One region of the Cellulosimicrobium sp. I38E genome, then DNA from elsewhere that is predicted to be linked to it. Evidence: riboswitches for the same ligand, from Rfam matches in the RefSeq annotation. Region 1 holds a riboswitch; the other holds the start of a gene.
The links. Region 1 has a riboswitch for thiamine pyrophosphate ahead of A0J59_RS07405 (thiamine ABC transporter substrate binding subunit). Riboswitches for the same ligand answer to the same signal wherever they lie in the genome.
Positions count from the first base shown of each region.

Region 2: it holds a riboswitch for thiamine pyrophosphate, as region 1 does, so the genes downstream of both, A0J59_RS10660 (ECF transporter S component) here and A0J59_RS07405 (thiamine ABC transporter substrate binding subunit) in region 1, are expected to answer to the same signal.

Region 1 covers NZ_LUAZ01000020.1:58,434-63,617, forward strand. Annotated here, with positions in the region: gene A0J59_RS07395 (ABC transporter ATP-binding protein) at 1-107, opposite strand, end outside; gene A0J59_RS07400 (iron ABC transporter permease) at 107-1,822, opposite strand; gene A0J59_RS07405 (thiamine ABC transporter substrate binding subunit) at 1,890-2,981, opposite strand; TPP riboswitch at 3,064-3,168, opposite strand; gene A0J59_RS07410 (ABC transporter ATP-binding protein) at 3,345-4,226, shown strand; gene A0J59_RS07415 (ABC transporter permease) at 4,226-5,184, shown strand, end outside.
Region 2 covers NZ_LUAZ01000028.1:158,907-164,090, reverse strand. Annotated here, with positions in the region: gene A0J59_RS10670 (hypothetical protein) at 572-898, shown strand; gene A0J59_RS10665 (Rv2578c family radical SAM protein) at 969-2,630, opposite strand; TPP riboswitch at 2,827-2,946, shown strand; gene A0J59_RS10660 (ECF transporter S component) at 3,057-3,764, shown strand; gene A0J59_RS10655 (ABC transporter ATP-binding protein) at 3,757-5,184, shown strand, end outside.

The DNA.
Region 1 (5,184 bases):
CCGGCGTCCTCCCCGGGCACGGGGTCCGGTACCGCGTCGGGCGCGGCGTCGGGGCGTGCCGGCTCCGGCGAGCCCGCGCGCGCCGGGGCGGGTTCGGTCTGCACCATCAGAACTCTCCTCCGGGTCGGTCGCCGCGCAACCGCTCGGCGAGCAGCATGACGGTCGCGGTGAGCAGCGCGAGCACGACGCTCGCCGCGAGCGCCATGCCGTAGTTCTCGGCCCCCGGGCGCCCGATGAGCCGGAAGATCACGACCGGCAGGGTCGCGCTGTCGGGGCGCGCGAGGAACGACGTCGCGCCGAACTCGCCCAGCGAGACGGCGAACGCGAACCCGACCGCGAGGCCGAGCGAGCGGGCGGCGATCGGGCCGTCGACCGTGCGGAACACGCGCCCGGGCGTGGCGCCGAGCGTCGCGGCGGCCTCGCGCAGGCGCGGGTCGATCGCACGCAGCGTCGGCAGGATCGTCCGCACGACGAGCGGGATCGCGACGACCGCCTGTGCGATCGGCACGAGCAGGCCGGACGTGCGCAGGTCGACGTCGAGGCCGAGCGGCCGGTCGAGCGTGAGGAGGAAGCCGAAGCCGACCGTCACGGCGGAGACCCCGAGCGGCAGCATGAAGACCGAGTCGAGCACGGAGATCGCCCGTCGCCCGCCCCGCGAGCGCGGGCGCCGCGACACCACGAGCGCGACGAGCCCGCCGATCACGACGGCGAGCACGGTCGCGAGCGCCGCCGTCCGCAGCGAGTTGCCCGCCGCCTCCCACACGGTGACGGACAGCGCGTTGCGCCCGCCCGTGGTGCCGAGGTTCGCGTAGTTGTCGAGCCCCCAGCCGCCGCCCGGGACGCGGAACGAGCGCACGACGAGCGTGCCGAGCGGCAGCCCGACGAGCACGACGACCACGGCCGCGGTGAGCGCCGCGGGCGCGAGGTCGCCCGTCGGGCGGCCGTCGCGCCACAGGCGCAGCGGGTGCGCGGACGACGCGGAGGACGACAGGTTCAGGGCGCGCTCGCGCCGGGCCCGCGTGCGGTTCGCGACCGTGAGCGCCGCCGCGACGACCACGAGCTGCACGACCGACAGCACCGCCGCGGTGCGCAGGTCGAGGAACTGCGTGGTCTGGATCCAGATCTCCGTCTCGATCGTCCCGTAGCGGATGCCGCCGAGCACGAGCACGACGCCGAACGCCGTCGCGCAGAACAGGAACACGATCGACGCAGCGCTCGCGATGGCGGGCGTCAGCGCCGGGAGGGTCACGGTGCGGAACGCGCGCCACGGCGTCGCGCCGAGCGCCCGGGCGGCCTGCTCGGCGCGCGGGTCGAGGTGCTCCCACAGCCCGCCGACCGTGCGCACGACGACGGAGTAGTTGAAGAACACGAGCGCGACGACGATCGCCGCGAACGTCTCGTCGAGCCCCAGGAACCCGAGCGGGCCGCCCTGCACGAGCAGCGACCGGAACGCGACGCCGACGACGACGGTCGGGAGCACGAACGGCACGGTGACGAGCGCGCGCACGACCCGCCGCCCGGGGAACCGGCACCGGTACAGCACGTAGGCGCCGGGCACGCCGAGCAGCAGCGAGAACGCCGTGCCGAGCACGGCCTGCCACAGCGTCAGCCCGAGGATGCGCCACGTCCGCGGCTGGGAGAAGACCTCCGCGAACCCGGACAGGTCCAGGCCGCCGTCGTCCCCGACGAACCCGCGCGCCACGAGCGTGATCACCGGCCACGCGAAGAACACCCCGAGGAACAGCAGCGGCACCGCCGCCGCGATCCCCCACAGCACCCCGCGGCCGACGCCACCCCGCCAGACCGCCCGGCCCCTCACCACGGCTCGACCTCGCGCGACCACGGCTCTACCTCGCGAGGGAGAGCCGTGGTCGCTCGGGGACCGGGCGTCAGTCGACGACCGTCGCCGTCCATGCCTTGATCCACTCGTCGCGGTGCGCCGACACGTCCTCGGGCGCGACCTCGAAGGGCTCGGCGGCGAGCGGGGCGAACTCGGCCCAGCCGTCGGGGAGCGCGACGGAGTCGTCCGCGGGGTACATGTACATCTGCCCCGGCACGTCGGCCTGGAACGCCTCGCTCACGAGGAAGTCGACGAGCTGCTGCGCGCCCTCGGGGTTCTTCGCGTTCGCGAGCACGCCCGCGTACTCGACCTGGCGGAAGCACGTGTCGAGCAGCGCGCCGGTCGTGGACGCGGAGCCGTCCTCGGTGAGCGTGAACGCGGGCGACGTCGAGTACGACAGCACGAGCGGGCGCGGCCCGGCGCCCTCGGAGCCGGAGAAGTCGACGTAGTAGGCGTCCGACCACCCGTCGACGACCTTCACGCCGTTGGCACGGAGCTCCGCCCAGTAGTCCTCCCAGCCGTCCTCGCCGAACGCGCCGACGGTCGCGAGGAGGAACGCGAGACCGGGCGACGACGTCGCCGGGTTGGTCACGACGAGCAGGTCCTCGTACTCGGGCTTCGCGAGGTCCTCGAGCGAGACGGGCTCCGGGATCCCGGCGTCGGCGAACCACGCGTGGTCGACGTTGACGCAGACGTCGCCGAGGTCGACCGCCGTGAGCTCGTCGCCGTCGCCGACGGCGTACGAGGCCGCCGAGTCGGACAGGCCCTCCGGCGTGTAGGGCGCGAGCACGCCCTCGTCGATCGCGCGGGACGCGAACGTGTTGTCGATCCCGAACACGACGTCGCCCAGCGGCGAGTCCTTCGTGAGGATCAGCTGGTTGACGAGCGCGCCGCCGTCGCCGGGGGCGACCTGCTCGACGGTGAGCCCGCTCTCCTCCTCGAACGCGGCGAGCACCTCGTCGCTCACGGCGAAGGAGTCGTGGGTCACGAGGGTGACGGTCCCGCCCGTGCCCGACGACGCGTCGTCGCCTCCCGCGGTGTCGCCGCCGCCGCACGCGGCGAGGGCGAGGAGGGCGAGGGTCGTCCCCGCGCCGGTGACGAGGGACCGGGCCCGGCGGGTGCGGGCGGTCGTGCGCTGCATGTGTCCTCCCAGGACGTTCAGGAGGGGTCCACCGACCCGCACGGCCCGTGCTCGCGCGAGCGCGGGAGACCGCACGAGCAGGTGATCGAGATTCCCGACTTCCTCCACCGGTGCTAACCGGATCAGGTTCGAGGGTCTGCGGTGGTCCGCACTCTCAGCTCCTCCAGGAGCTCCCCTGTCGTTCACGTCGAGCCTACACCGGGCCGCCCCTCGGGAATCCCCCTGAGAGAACCCTGAGAGCGGCCCTGCGGCGACCGGGGAAGGGTCCGGGCCGGTCCCCGATGCCCGGGGGTGCGCCCCCGCGGGAAGGTCGTGACGACCGGCCCGGGGTCCCCGGCCGACGACGCAGGAGGAGAAGGACCGATGAGCAGCAGACCTGGGACGACGGGTGCGACGACGACCGTCGCCGCGTCCGCGGAGCACGCCACGGGAGCCGCAGGAGCCTCGGGAACCACGCCGGAGCGTCCCGTGATCGCGACCGCGCGGGGCCTCGTGAAGACCTACGGGCGCGGCGAGGCCGCGGTCCGCGCCCTGGACGGCGTCGACGTCGACCTCGAGCGGGGACGCCTGACCGCGATCATGGGCCCGTCCGGGTCGGGCAAGTCGACCCTCATGCACTGCCTCGCCGGACTGGACTCGCCCACGGCGGGGACCGTCGTCGTGGACGGCGAGACCGTCTCGGCGATGAGCGAGCGGCACCTGACGCGGCTGCGGCGCACGCGCATCGGCTTCGTCTTCCAGTCGTTCAACCTCGTCCCGACGCTCACCGCGGAGGAGAACATCGTGCTGCCGCTCGCGATCGCGCGGCGGCCCGTGGACCGGGAGTGGTTCGAGCGCGTGGTCGACGCCGTCGGGCTGCGCCCGCGGCTCGGGCACCGCCCGGCGGAGCTCTCGGGCGGGCAGCAGCAGCGCGTCGCGTGCGCGCGGGCGCTCGTGTCCCGGCCGGCCGTCGTGTTCGCGGACGAGCCGACGGGCAACCTCGACTCGCGCGCCGCCGCGGAGGTGCTCGGCTTCCTGCGCGCCTCGGTGGACGACCTCGGCCAGTCCGTCGCCGTGGTCACGCACGACCCGACGGCGGCGTCGTACGCGCACCGCGTCCTGTTCCTCGCCGACGGCCGCCTCATGACCGAGCTGCGCGACCCCACGCCGCAGGCCGTCCTCGACACGCTCGGTGCTCTCACACCCGCGGCGCCCGCGGGCGCGCACGCCGCCCGGGCCGTGCCCGCACCGGCGGCCGTCCGATGATGGGCCGGATCGCGCTGCGCGGCGTGCGCGCGCACGGCGCGCAGCTCGTGCTGTCCGTCCTTGCGGTGACGATCGGCGTCGCGTTCGTCACCGGCACGTTCGCGCTGCGCGCGATGCTCGCGTCGACGTTCGACGGCATCGTCGCGTCGTCGATCCAGGCCGACGCGTACGTGCGCGGCGGGACCGCCGCCGGGTCCGCGCTCGAGTCGTCGTCCGCGCAGCTCGGCGGGGCCCGCAGCCTCGTCCCGGCGGACCTGGCCGGCACGCTCGACGCGCGCGACGACGTCGACCTCGCGCTCGCGGAGGTGAGCGGCCCGGCCGTCCTCGTGGGCGCCGACGGCACCGCCGTGCTCAGCACGCAGGCGCCGAGCATGGCCGTCGGCTACGACCCCCGCGACCCCGGGCCGCGCGTCGTGGAGGGCCGCGCACCGGAGGGCGCCGACGAGGTCGCGCTCGAGTCCGCGACGCTCGAGGCGTCGGGGCTCGCCGTGGGCGACACGACCGACGTCGTGCTCGGCGACGAGGTGCGGCCCGTGCGGGTCGTCGGCGAGCTCTCGCTGTCCGCGCCCATGGCGGGCGCGACCATCGTCCTGCTCGACACCGAGACGGCCGCCGCGACGTACGCGCCGGACGGCGTCGTGCCGTCGATCGCCCTGTACGCCGCCGACGGCATCTCCCCCGAGGCGCTGCGTGACGCCGTGGCGACGGCGCTCCCCGACGGTGCCGAAGCCGTGACGGGTGGCGACCTGCGCGACGAGACGAGCAGCGCCATCGCCGACCAGCTCGGCTTCGTCTCGACGTTCCTGCTCGTGTTCGCCGCGCTCGCCCTGTTCGTCGGCACGTTCATCATCACCAACACGTTCGCGATGCACGTGCGCCGCCGCACACGCGAGCTCGCGCTGCTGCGCGCCGTCGGGGCGTCGCCGGCCCAGGTGTTCGCGTCCGTGCTGGGGCAGGC
Region 2 (5,184 bases), on a different contig from region 1:
GCTCCGGTGCTCACCAGCCCGTCGTTCTCCCACTCGGCCGTGCCGGGCCGGTACGGCACGCGCGCCCACCAGCGCGGGAGCAGGTCGGCGGATCGGGACCGCAGCCACAGCGACTCCTCGTCGTCACCGCCGATCGTCAGCTCCGTCGTGCCGTCGTCGATCGAGACGGCGCACAGGTACTGCCCCTCGTCGGCCGCCGCAGAGCACGAGGCGGGGACCTGGTCGAGCCCGGCGCTGAGCCGGAACGGGGCGAGGCGACCGCGAGCGCGCACGTGCCAGACCGCGCCCCACGCCGCGAGGAGCGGCGGGTAGCCCTCGGGGACGGTCCCGTCGAACGGGCCGCAGACGAGGCGGACGTCGGCGATCTCGCCGGCGCTGCGCACGGCACGAGTGCCAGGGCTGAGGGACTCTGGCTCCGCGCCCACGTCGCCGAGAGGCAACCCTTCGGTGTGGAACCGGACGGCCCCGAACGGAGTCGCTACCGACGGCCATCGCGGCCGAGGCGCGTGGTCGGGGCCTCCGCGCGGGCTCTCGTCCGGACTGCTCACGCCACGAGCGTAGGGTGCGCCGCATGACGGTGAAGGCGAACGTGACCCTGTGCGTCCTGCTGTGGCCCACGGAGGGCAACGCCGACCTGTTGCGCGAGTACGAGGACGACGTCCTCGCGCTGGTGCCGGTCTACGGCGGCCGCGTGCTGTCGCGCGTGCGCGCGCTGCCCGGCCAGGACGCGGCGCTGCCGACCGAGGTCCAGGTCATCGAGATGCCCGACGACGACGCCCTCGCCGCGTACCTTGCCGACCCCGCCCGCGTGGCGCTGGCCGACGTCCGGGACCGGGTCGTGGCACGGACGGACATCGTCCGGGTCGGTGCCGTCCCGCACGGCGACCAGACCTCCTGAGCCGCGCACAGGGCGCGCCATGGGTAGCGGCGTCGCCCGGTCGGCGTCTCGCGTGGCCCTCCACGCCGGGTCAGAACAGGACCTGCTCCACTCCCCCGCCGACGACGTCCAGGCCCCCGCCGTCGACCGGCATGCCCGCGAGGGCGCCGTCGTGACCGGGCCCGTCGGGCTCAGGGGACGTCCCGGCGAGGCTCCCGGCCGGGTAGGCGCCGTCCGTCGGCGGCCCCGCATCATGGTGACGGTCGCCGAGACCGCCGAGCTCGCCCCGGCGGTAGCGACCCTCGACGCCCGCGGGACCGCGGTGCCCGGAGACCGCGAAGCCGCGCGCCTCGAGCATCGGGCGCACGCGGTCCCACAGCCACGACCGGTAGGCCTTCGAGGCGTACGTGCCGCGCGCGTAGACGCGCTCGTACCCGGGCACGAGCTGCGGGTGCTCGCGCGCGAGCCAGCCCATGTACCACTCGCGCGTGCCGGGCTTGAGGTGCAGGGGCAGGACGGTGACGCCCGTCGCGCCGGCGTCCTTCACCGCGTCGAGCAGGTCGGTGAGCGCGCGGGTCGAGTCGGTCAGCCAGGGCAGCACGGGCGCGACCATGACCCCGCACGGGAGCCCCGCCTCGCGGACGGCCCGGATGAGGTCGAGCCGGGCGCGGGGCGACGGGGTGCCCGGCTCGACGCTCGCCTGGAGCGCCGGGTCGAGGAGCGCGAGCGAGACGCCGATCCCGACCTCGACGCGCGAGGCGGCGTCGACGAGCAGCGGCAGGTCGCGGCGCAGCAGCGTCCCCTTGGTGAGGACGGACAGCGGCGTGCCGGACCCTGCGAGGGCGTCGATGATGCCGGGCATGAGCCGGTAGCGGCCCTCGGCCCGCTGGTAGGGGTCGGTGTTGGTCCCGAGCGCGACCGCCTCGCGGCCCCACGACCGCCGGCCGAGCTCGGCGCGCAGCACGTCGTCGACGTTGACCTTGACCACGACCTCGCGGTCGAAGTCCTCGCCCGCGTCCAGGTCCAGGTACTCGTGGGTGGGCCGCGCGAAGCAGTTGTGGCTCACGACCCCCGCCGCGACGAAGTCGCGCGTGCCGGTCGTGATGTCGACGAGCTCGGTCTCCTTCCCCGGCCCGTCGAGGGCTTCCAGCGAGTCGACGCGCAGTGCGTCGCTGCCGGTGACGTCGCGCCCCTCGAGCGCGGCACCCTCGTGAGCGAGCGCCGCGGCGCCCGGGCCGACGAGCACGTCGCCGAGCGCGAGGTGGGCGCGGCGGCGCGGGCCGCCGACGACGTGACGCCAGCCGCGCTCCGTGAGGAACCGATGGTCGCCGCTCGCGACGAGCCGCGTGCCGTCCGCGAGGGTCACGCGGTACGCGCGCTTGCGGGTGGTCCAGCGGTCGAGCACACGCGTGCGTACGTACCGCCGGTACGCGCCGTGCGGCGCGGTCCCCAGGATCTCGTCGCCGACACGCAGCTCGCCGATCGGGCGCTGGGTGCCGTCGGCCAGGAGCACGGGGGTCGACGGGGCGAGGCAGTAGGAGCACGCATGGCTGCATCCCCGGTACGGGTTGACCGTCCAGCGGAACGGCATGCGCGACATCGCCGGGACCCTGGACAGCGCGCTCTTGGCAGTCACCTCGTGGAACGTGATCCCCGCGAACTCGGGCGTGCGCACGCTGCGCACGAGGCCGACGCGCTCCAGCCCGGGGAGCGCGCCGTCGTCCGCGCCGAGTGCCTGTCCGTCCCACCTCACCCTGGTATTCGAACAGGTGTTCGATCGCGAGTCAAGGTCGTCGGGCCGGGCGCGCGCCGCTCGGTCGGCGTCCCGAACCGCCCGCGCCGTGAGGAGCCACAGGCTCGCGAGCGGGACGTGGTGACCGGTCCCGCACCGTCCCGCGGGCTGAGACACCGGGATTGTCGAGAGCGCACGGAGGCCCTAGGGTCGGGGCCGAACGCCCCCGGGGAGCGCACGAGCGCTGAGAGTGCAGGCCGGACACCCGTCCCTCCTGCAGACCCGTGGAACCTGATCTGGTTCGTACCAGCGAAGGGAGCAGGGCCGACGTCACCGTCCCCTGCGCGCTCGTGCCCGCGCGCCCCGCGCCCGGGCCGTGCGTGCGGGCCGAGGCGGTGGCGTGCCGTCGTGCACCCTTCGCCCCGGGGGCCCGACGGAGGGATCCGCATGTCCGAACCCCGCACCACCCCGCAGCAGACGACCCCGAGCGCCGCCCCCGGGGCGGCCGTCGGGACGACCGACGACCCGACCACCGGGACGACGGGACGCACGCGCCCGGCGACGCCCCGGCGTGCCGTGCGCCGCCGGGGCCTGACCCTGCACGAGACGGTGCTCATCGCCGTCCTCGGGGTCGTCTTCGGGTTCGTGTACTGGGCGTTCGTGCAGCTCTGGGCCCCCTTGCAGCTCGCGATGGGCCCGCTCGCGGACCTCGCCGCGAACGTCCTCGCGGGCGCGTGGATCGTCGTCGGACCGCTGGCCACGTACATCGTGCGCAAGCCGGGCGTCGGCATCCTCGCCGAGACCCTGGCCGCGCTCGTCGAGGTCGTCTTCCTCGCCTCCCCCGCCGGGCCGCTCCTGCTCGTCGTGGGCCTGGTCCAGGGCCTCGGCGCCGAGCTGCCGTTCGCGCTCACGCGCTACCGCCGGTTCGGCTGGTGGGTGTTCGTCGCGTCCGGCGTGAGCGCCGCGCTCGTCACGTTCGCCTTCAACGCCGTGCGCTTCGGCTGGCTCGGGCAGGACTACGCGATGCTCCGGCTGGGGGTCCAGGTCGTGTCGTGCGTCGTGCTGTGCGGCCTCGCGGCCCGCCTCCTGGGTGACGCGCTCGCCCGCACCGGCGCCCTCGACGCCTTCGCGATCGGCGCGGCCCGCCGTGGCTGAGCGCGCCGCCTCCGGCACTCCCGAGGCCGCCCCACCCGACGCCGTCACGGCCGACGCCCTGACCGTGCACCTCGGGCACGACGGCGCCCGGGTGCTCGACGGCGTCGACGTCACCGTCCCGGCCGGGACCAGCCTGCTGGTGCTCGGCCCGTCCGGGTGCGGCAAGTCGACCTTCCTGCGCGCGCTCGTCGGCGTCGTCCCGCACACGCTCCCGGGCACCGTCGCAGGCGGGCTGCGCGCGGCCGGGCTCGACCCGCGCGACGTGCCGCCGCCCGTCCTCGCCGCCCGCGTGGGCCTCGTCCAGCAGCGGCCCGGCGACCAGCTCTGCCTGGCGCGCGTGGACGAGGAGCTGCGGTTCGCGCTCGAGAACCACGGCGCCGACCCGCGCACCATGGACGACCGCGCGACCGCCGCGCTCGCCGCGGTCGGCGCCGCGCACCTGCACGACCGCCCGACCCACGCCCTGTCGGGCGGCGAGGCGCAGCGCGTCGCGGTCGCCGCCGCGCTCGTCGCCGACCCGGAGCTCGTCGTCCTCGACGAGCCCACCGCGCTCCTGGACCCCGCTGCCGCCCACGAGGTCGGGTCGCTCGTCGCCGGCCTCGCCCGGACACCCGGGCCCGACGGCGAGGGGGCGCCCGCCAGGCTCCCCCACCGCTCCGTCGTGCTCGTCGAGCACCGCCTGGACGACCTGGGGGCGCTGCCCGGCGCCACCCTGGTGCTGGACCGTGAGGGCCGGGTCGTCACGCACGGCCCCACGCACCGCGTCCTGCGCGAGCACGCGCGCGACCTCGCCGACCTGGGGTGCTGGCTGCCGCTCGCTGTCCGCCTGGAAGAGGCGGGCGCCTCCGGGCCGCTCGGCTCGCCCGAGACCGACGACTGGCTGGTCGACCTCGTGCGAGCCTCGCCCGTGCGCTCGAGGACCACGGACCGGCCTCTGGACGCGACCCCGGCAGCAGCGCGCCCGGTCGTGCTCCGGGCACGCGGGCTCGCCGTCCACCGGGGCGGCCTCGGCGCGGGACGCACCCGCCGGGGCGAGCACCCCGTCGTGCGCGACGTCGACCTCGACGTCCGCGCGGGCGAGGTGCTCGCCGTCGTCGGGCCCAACGGGGGCGGCAAGTCGACGCTCCTGCGCGGCCTGGCGGGGCTCGAGCGCACCACGGGCGAGGTCGCGACCGCGACGGGCGATCCCGTCGCGATGGTCTTCCAGGACCCCGAGCACCAGCTCGTCGCGCGCACCGTGCGCGAGGAGGTCGCCTGGTCGGCGCGGCTCGCCCGCCTCGACGACGTCGACGCACGCGTCGCCCGGACCCTCGCCGCGTTCGGGCTCGCGCACCTCGCCGACGCGAACCCGTACCGGCTCTCGGGCGGCGAGCAGCGGCGCCTGTCTCTCGCGACGGCGACCGTGCTCGACCCGCCGGTC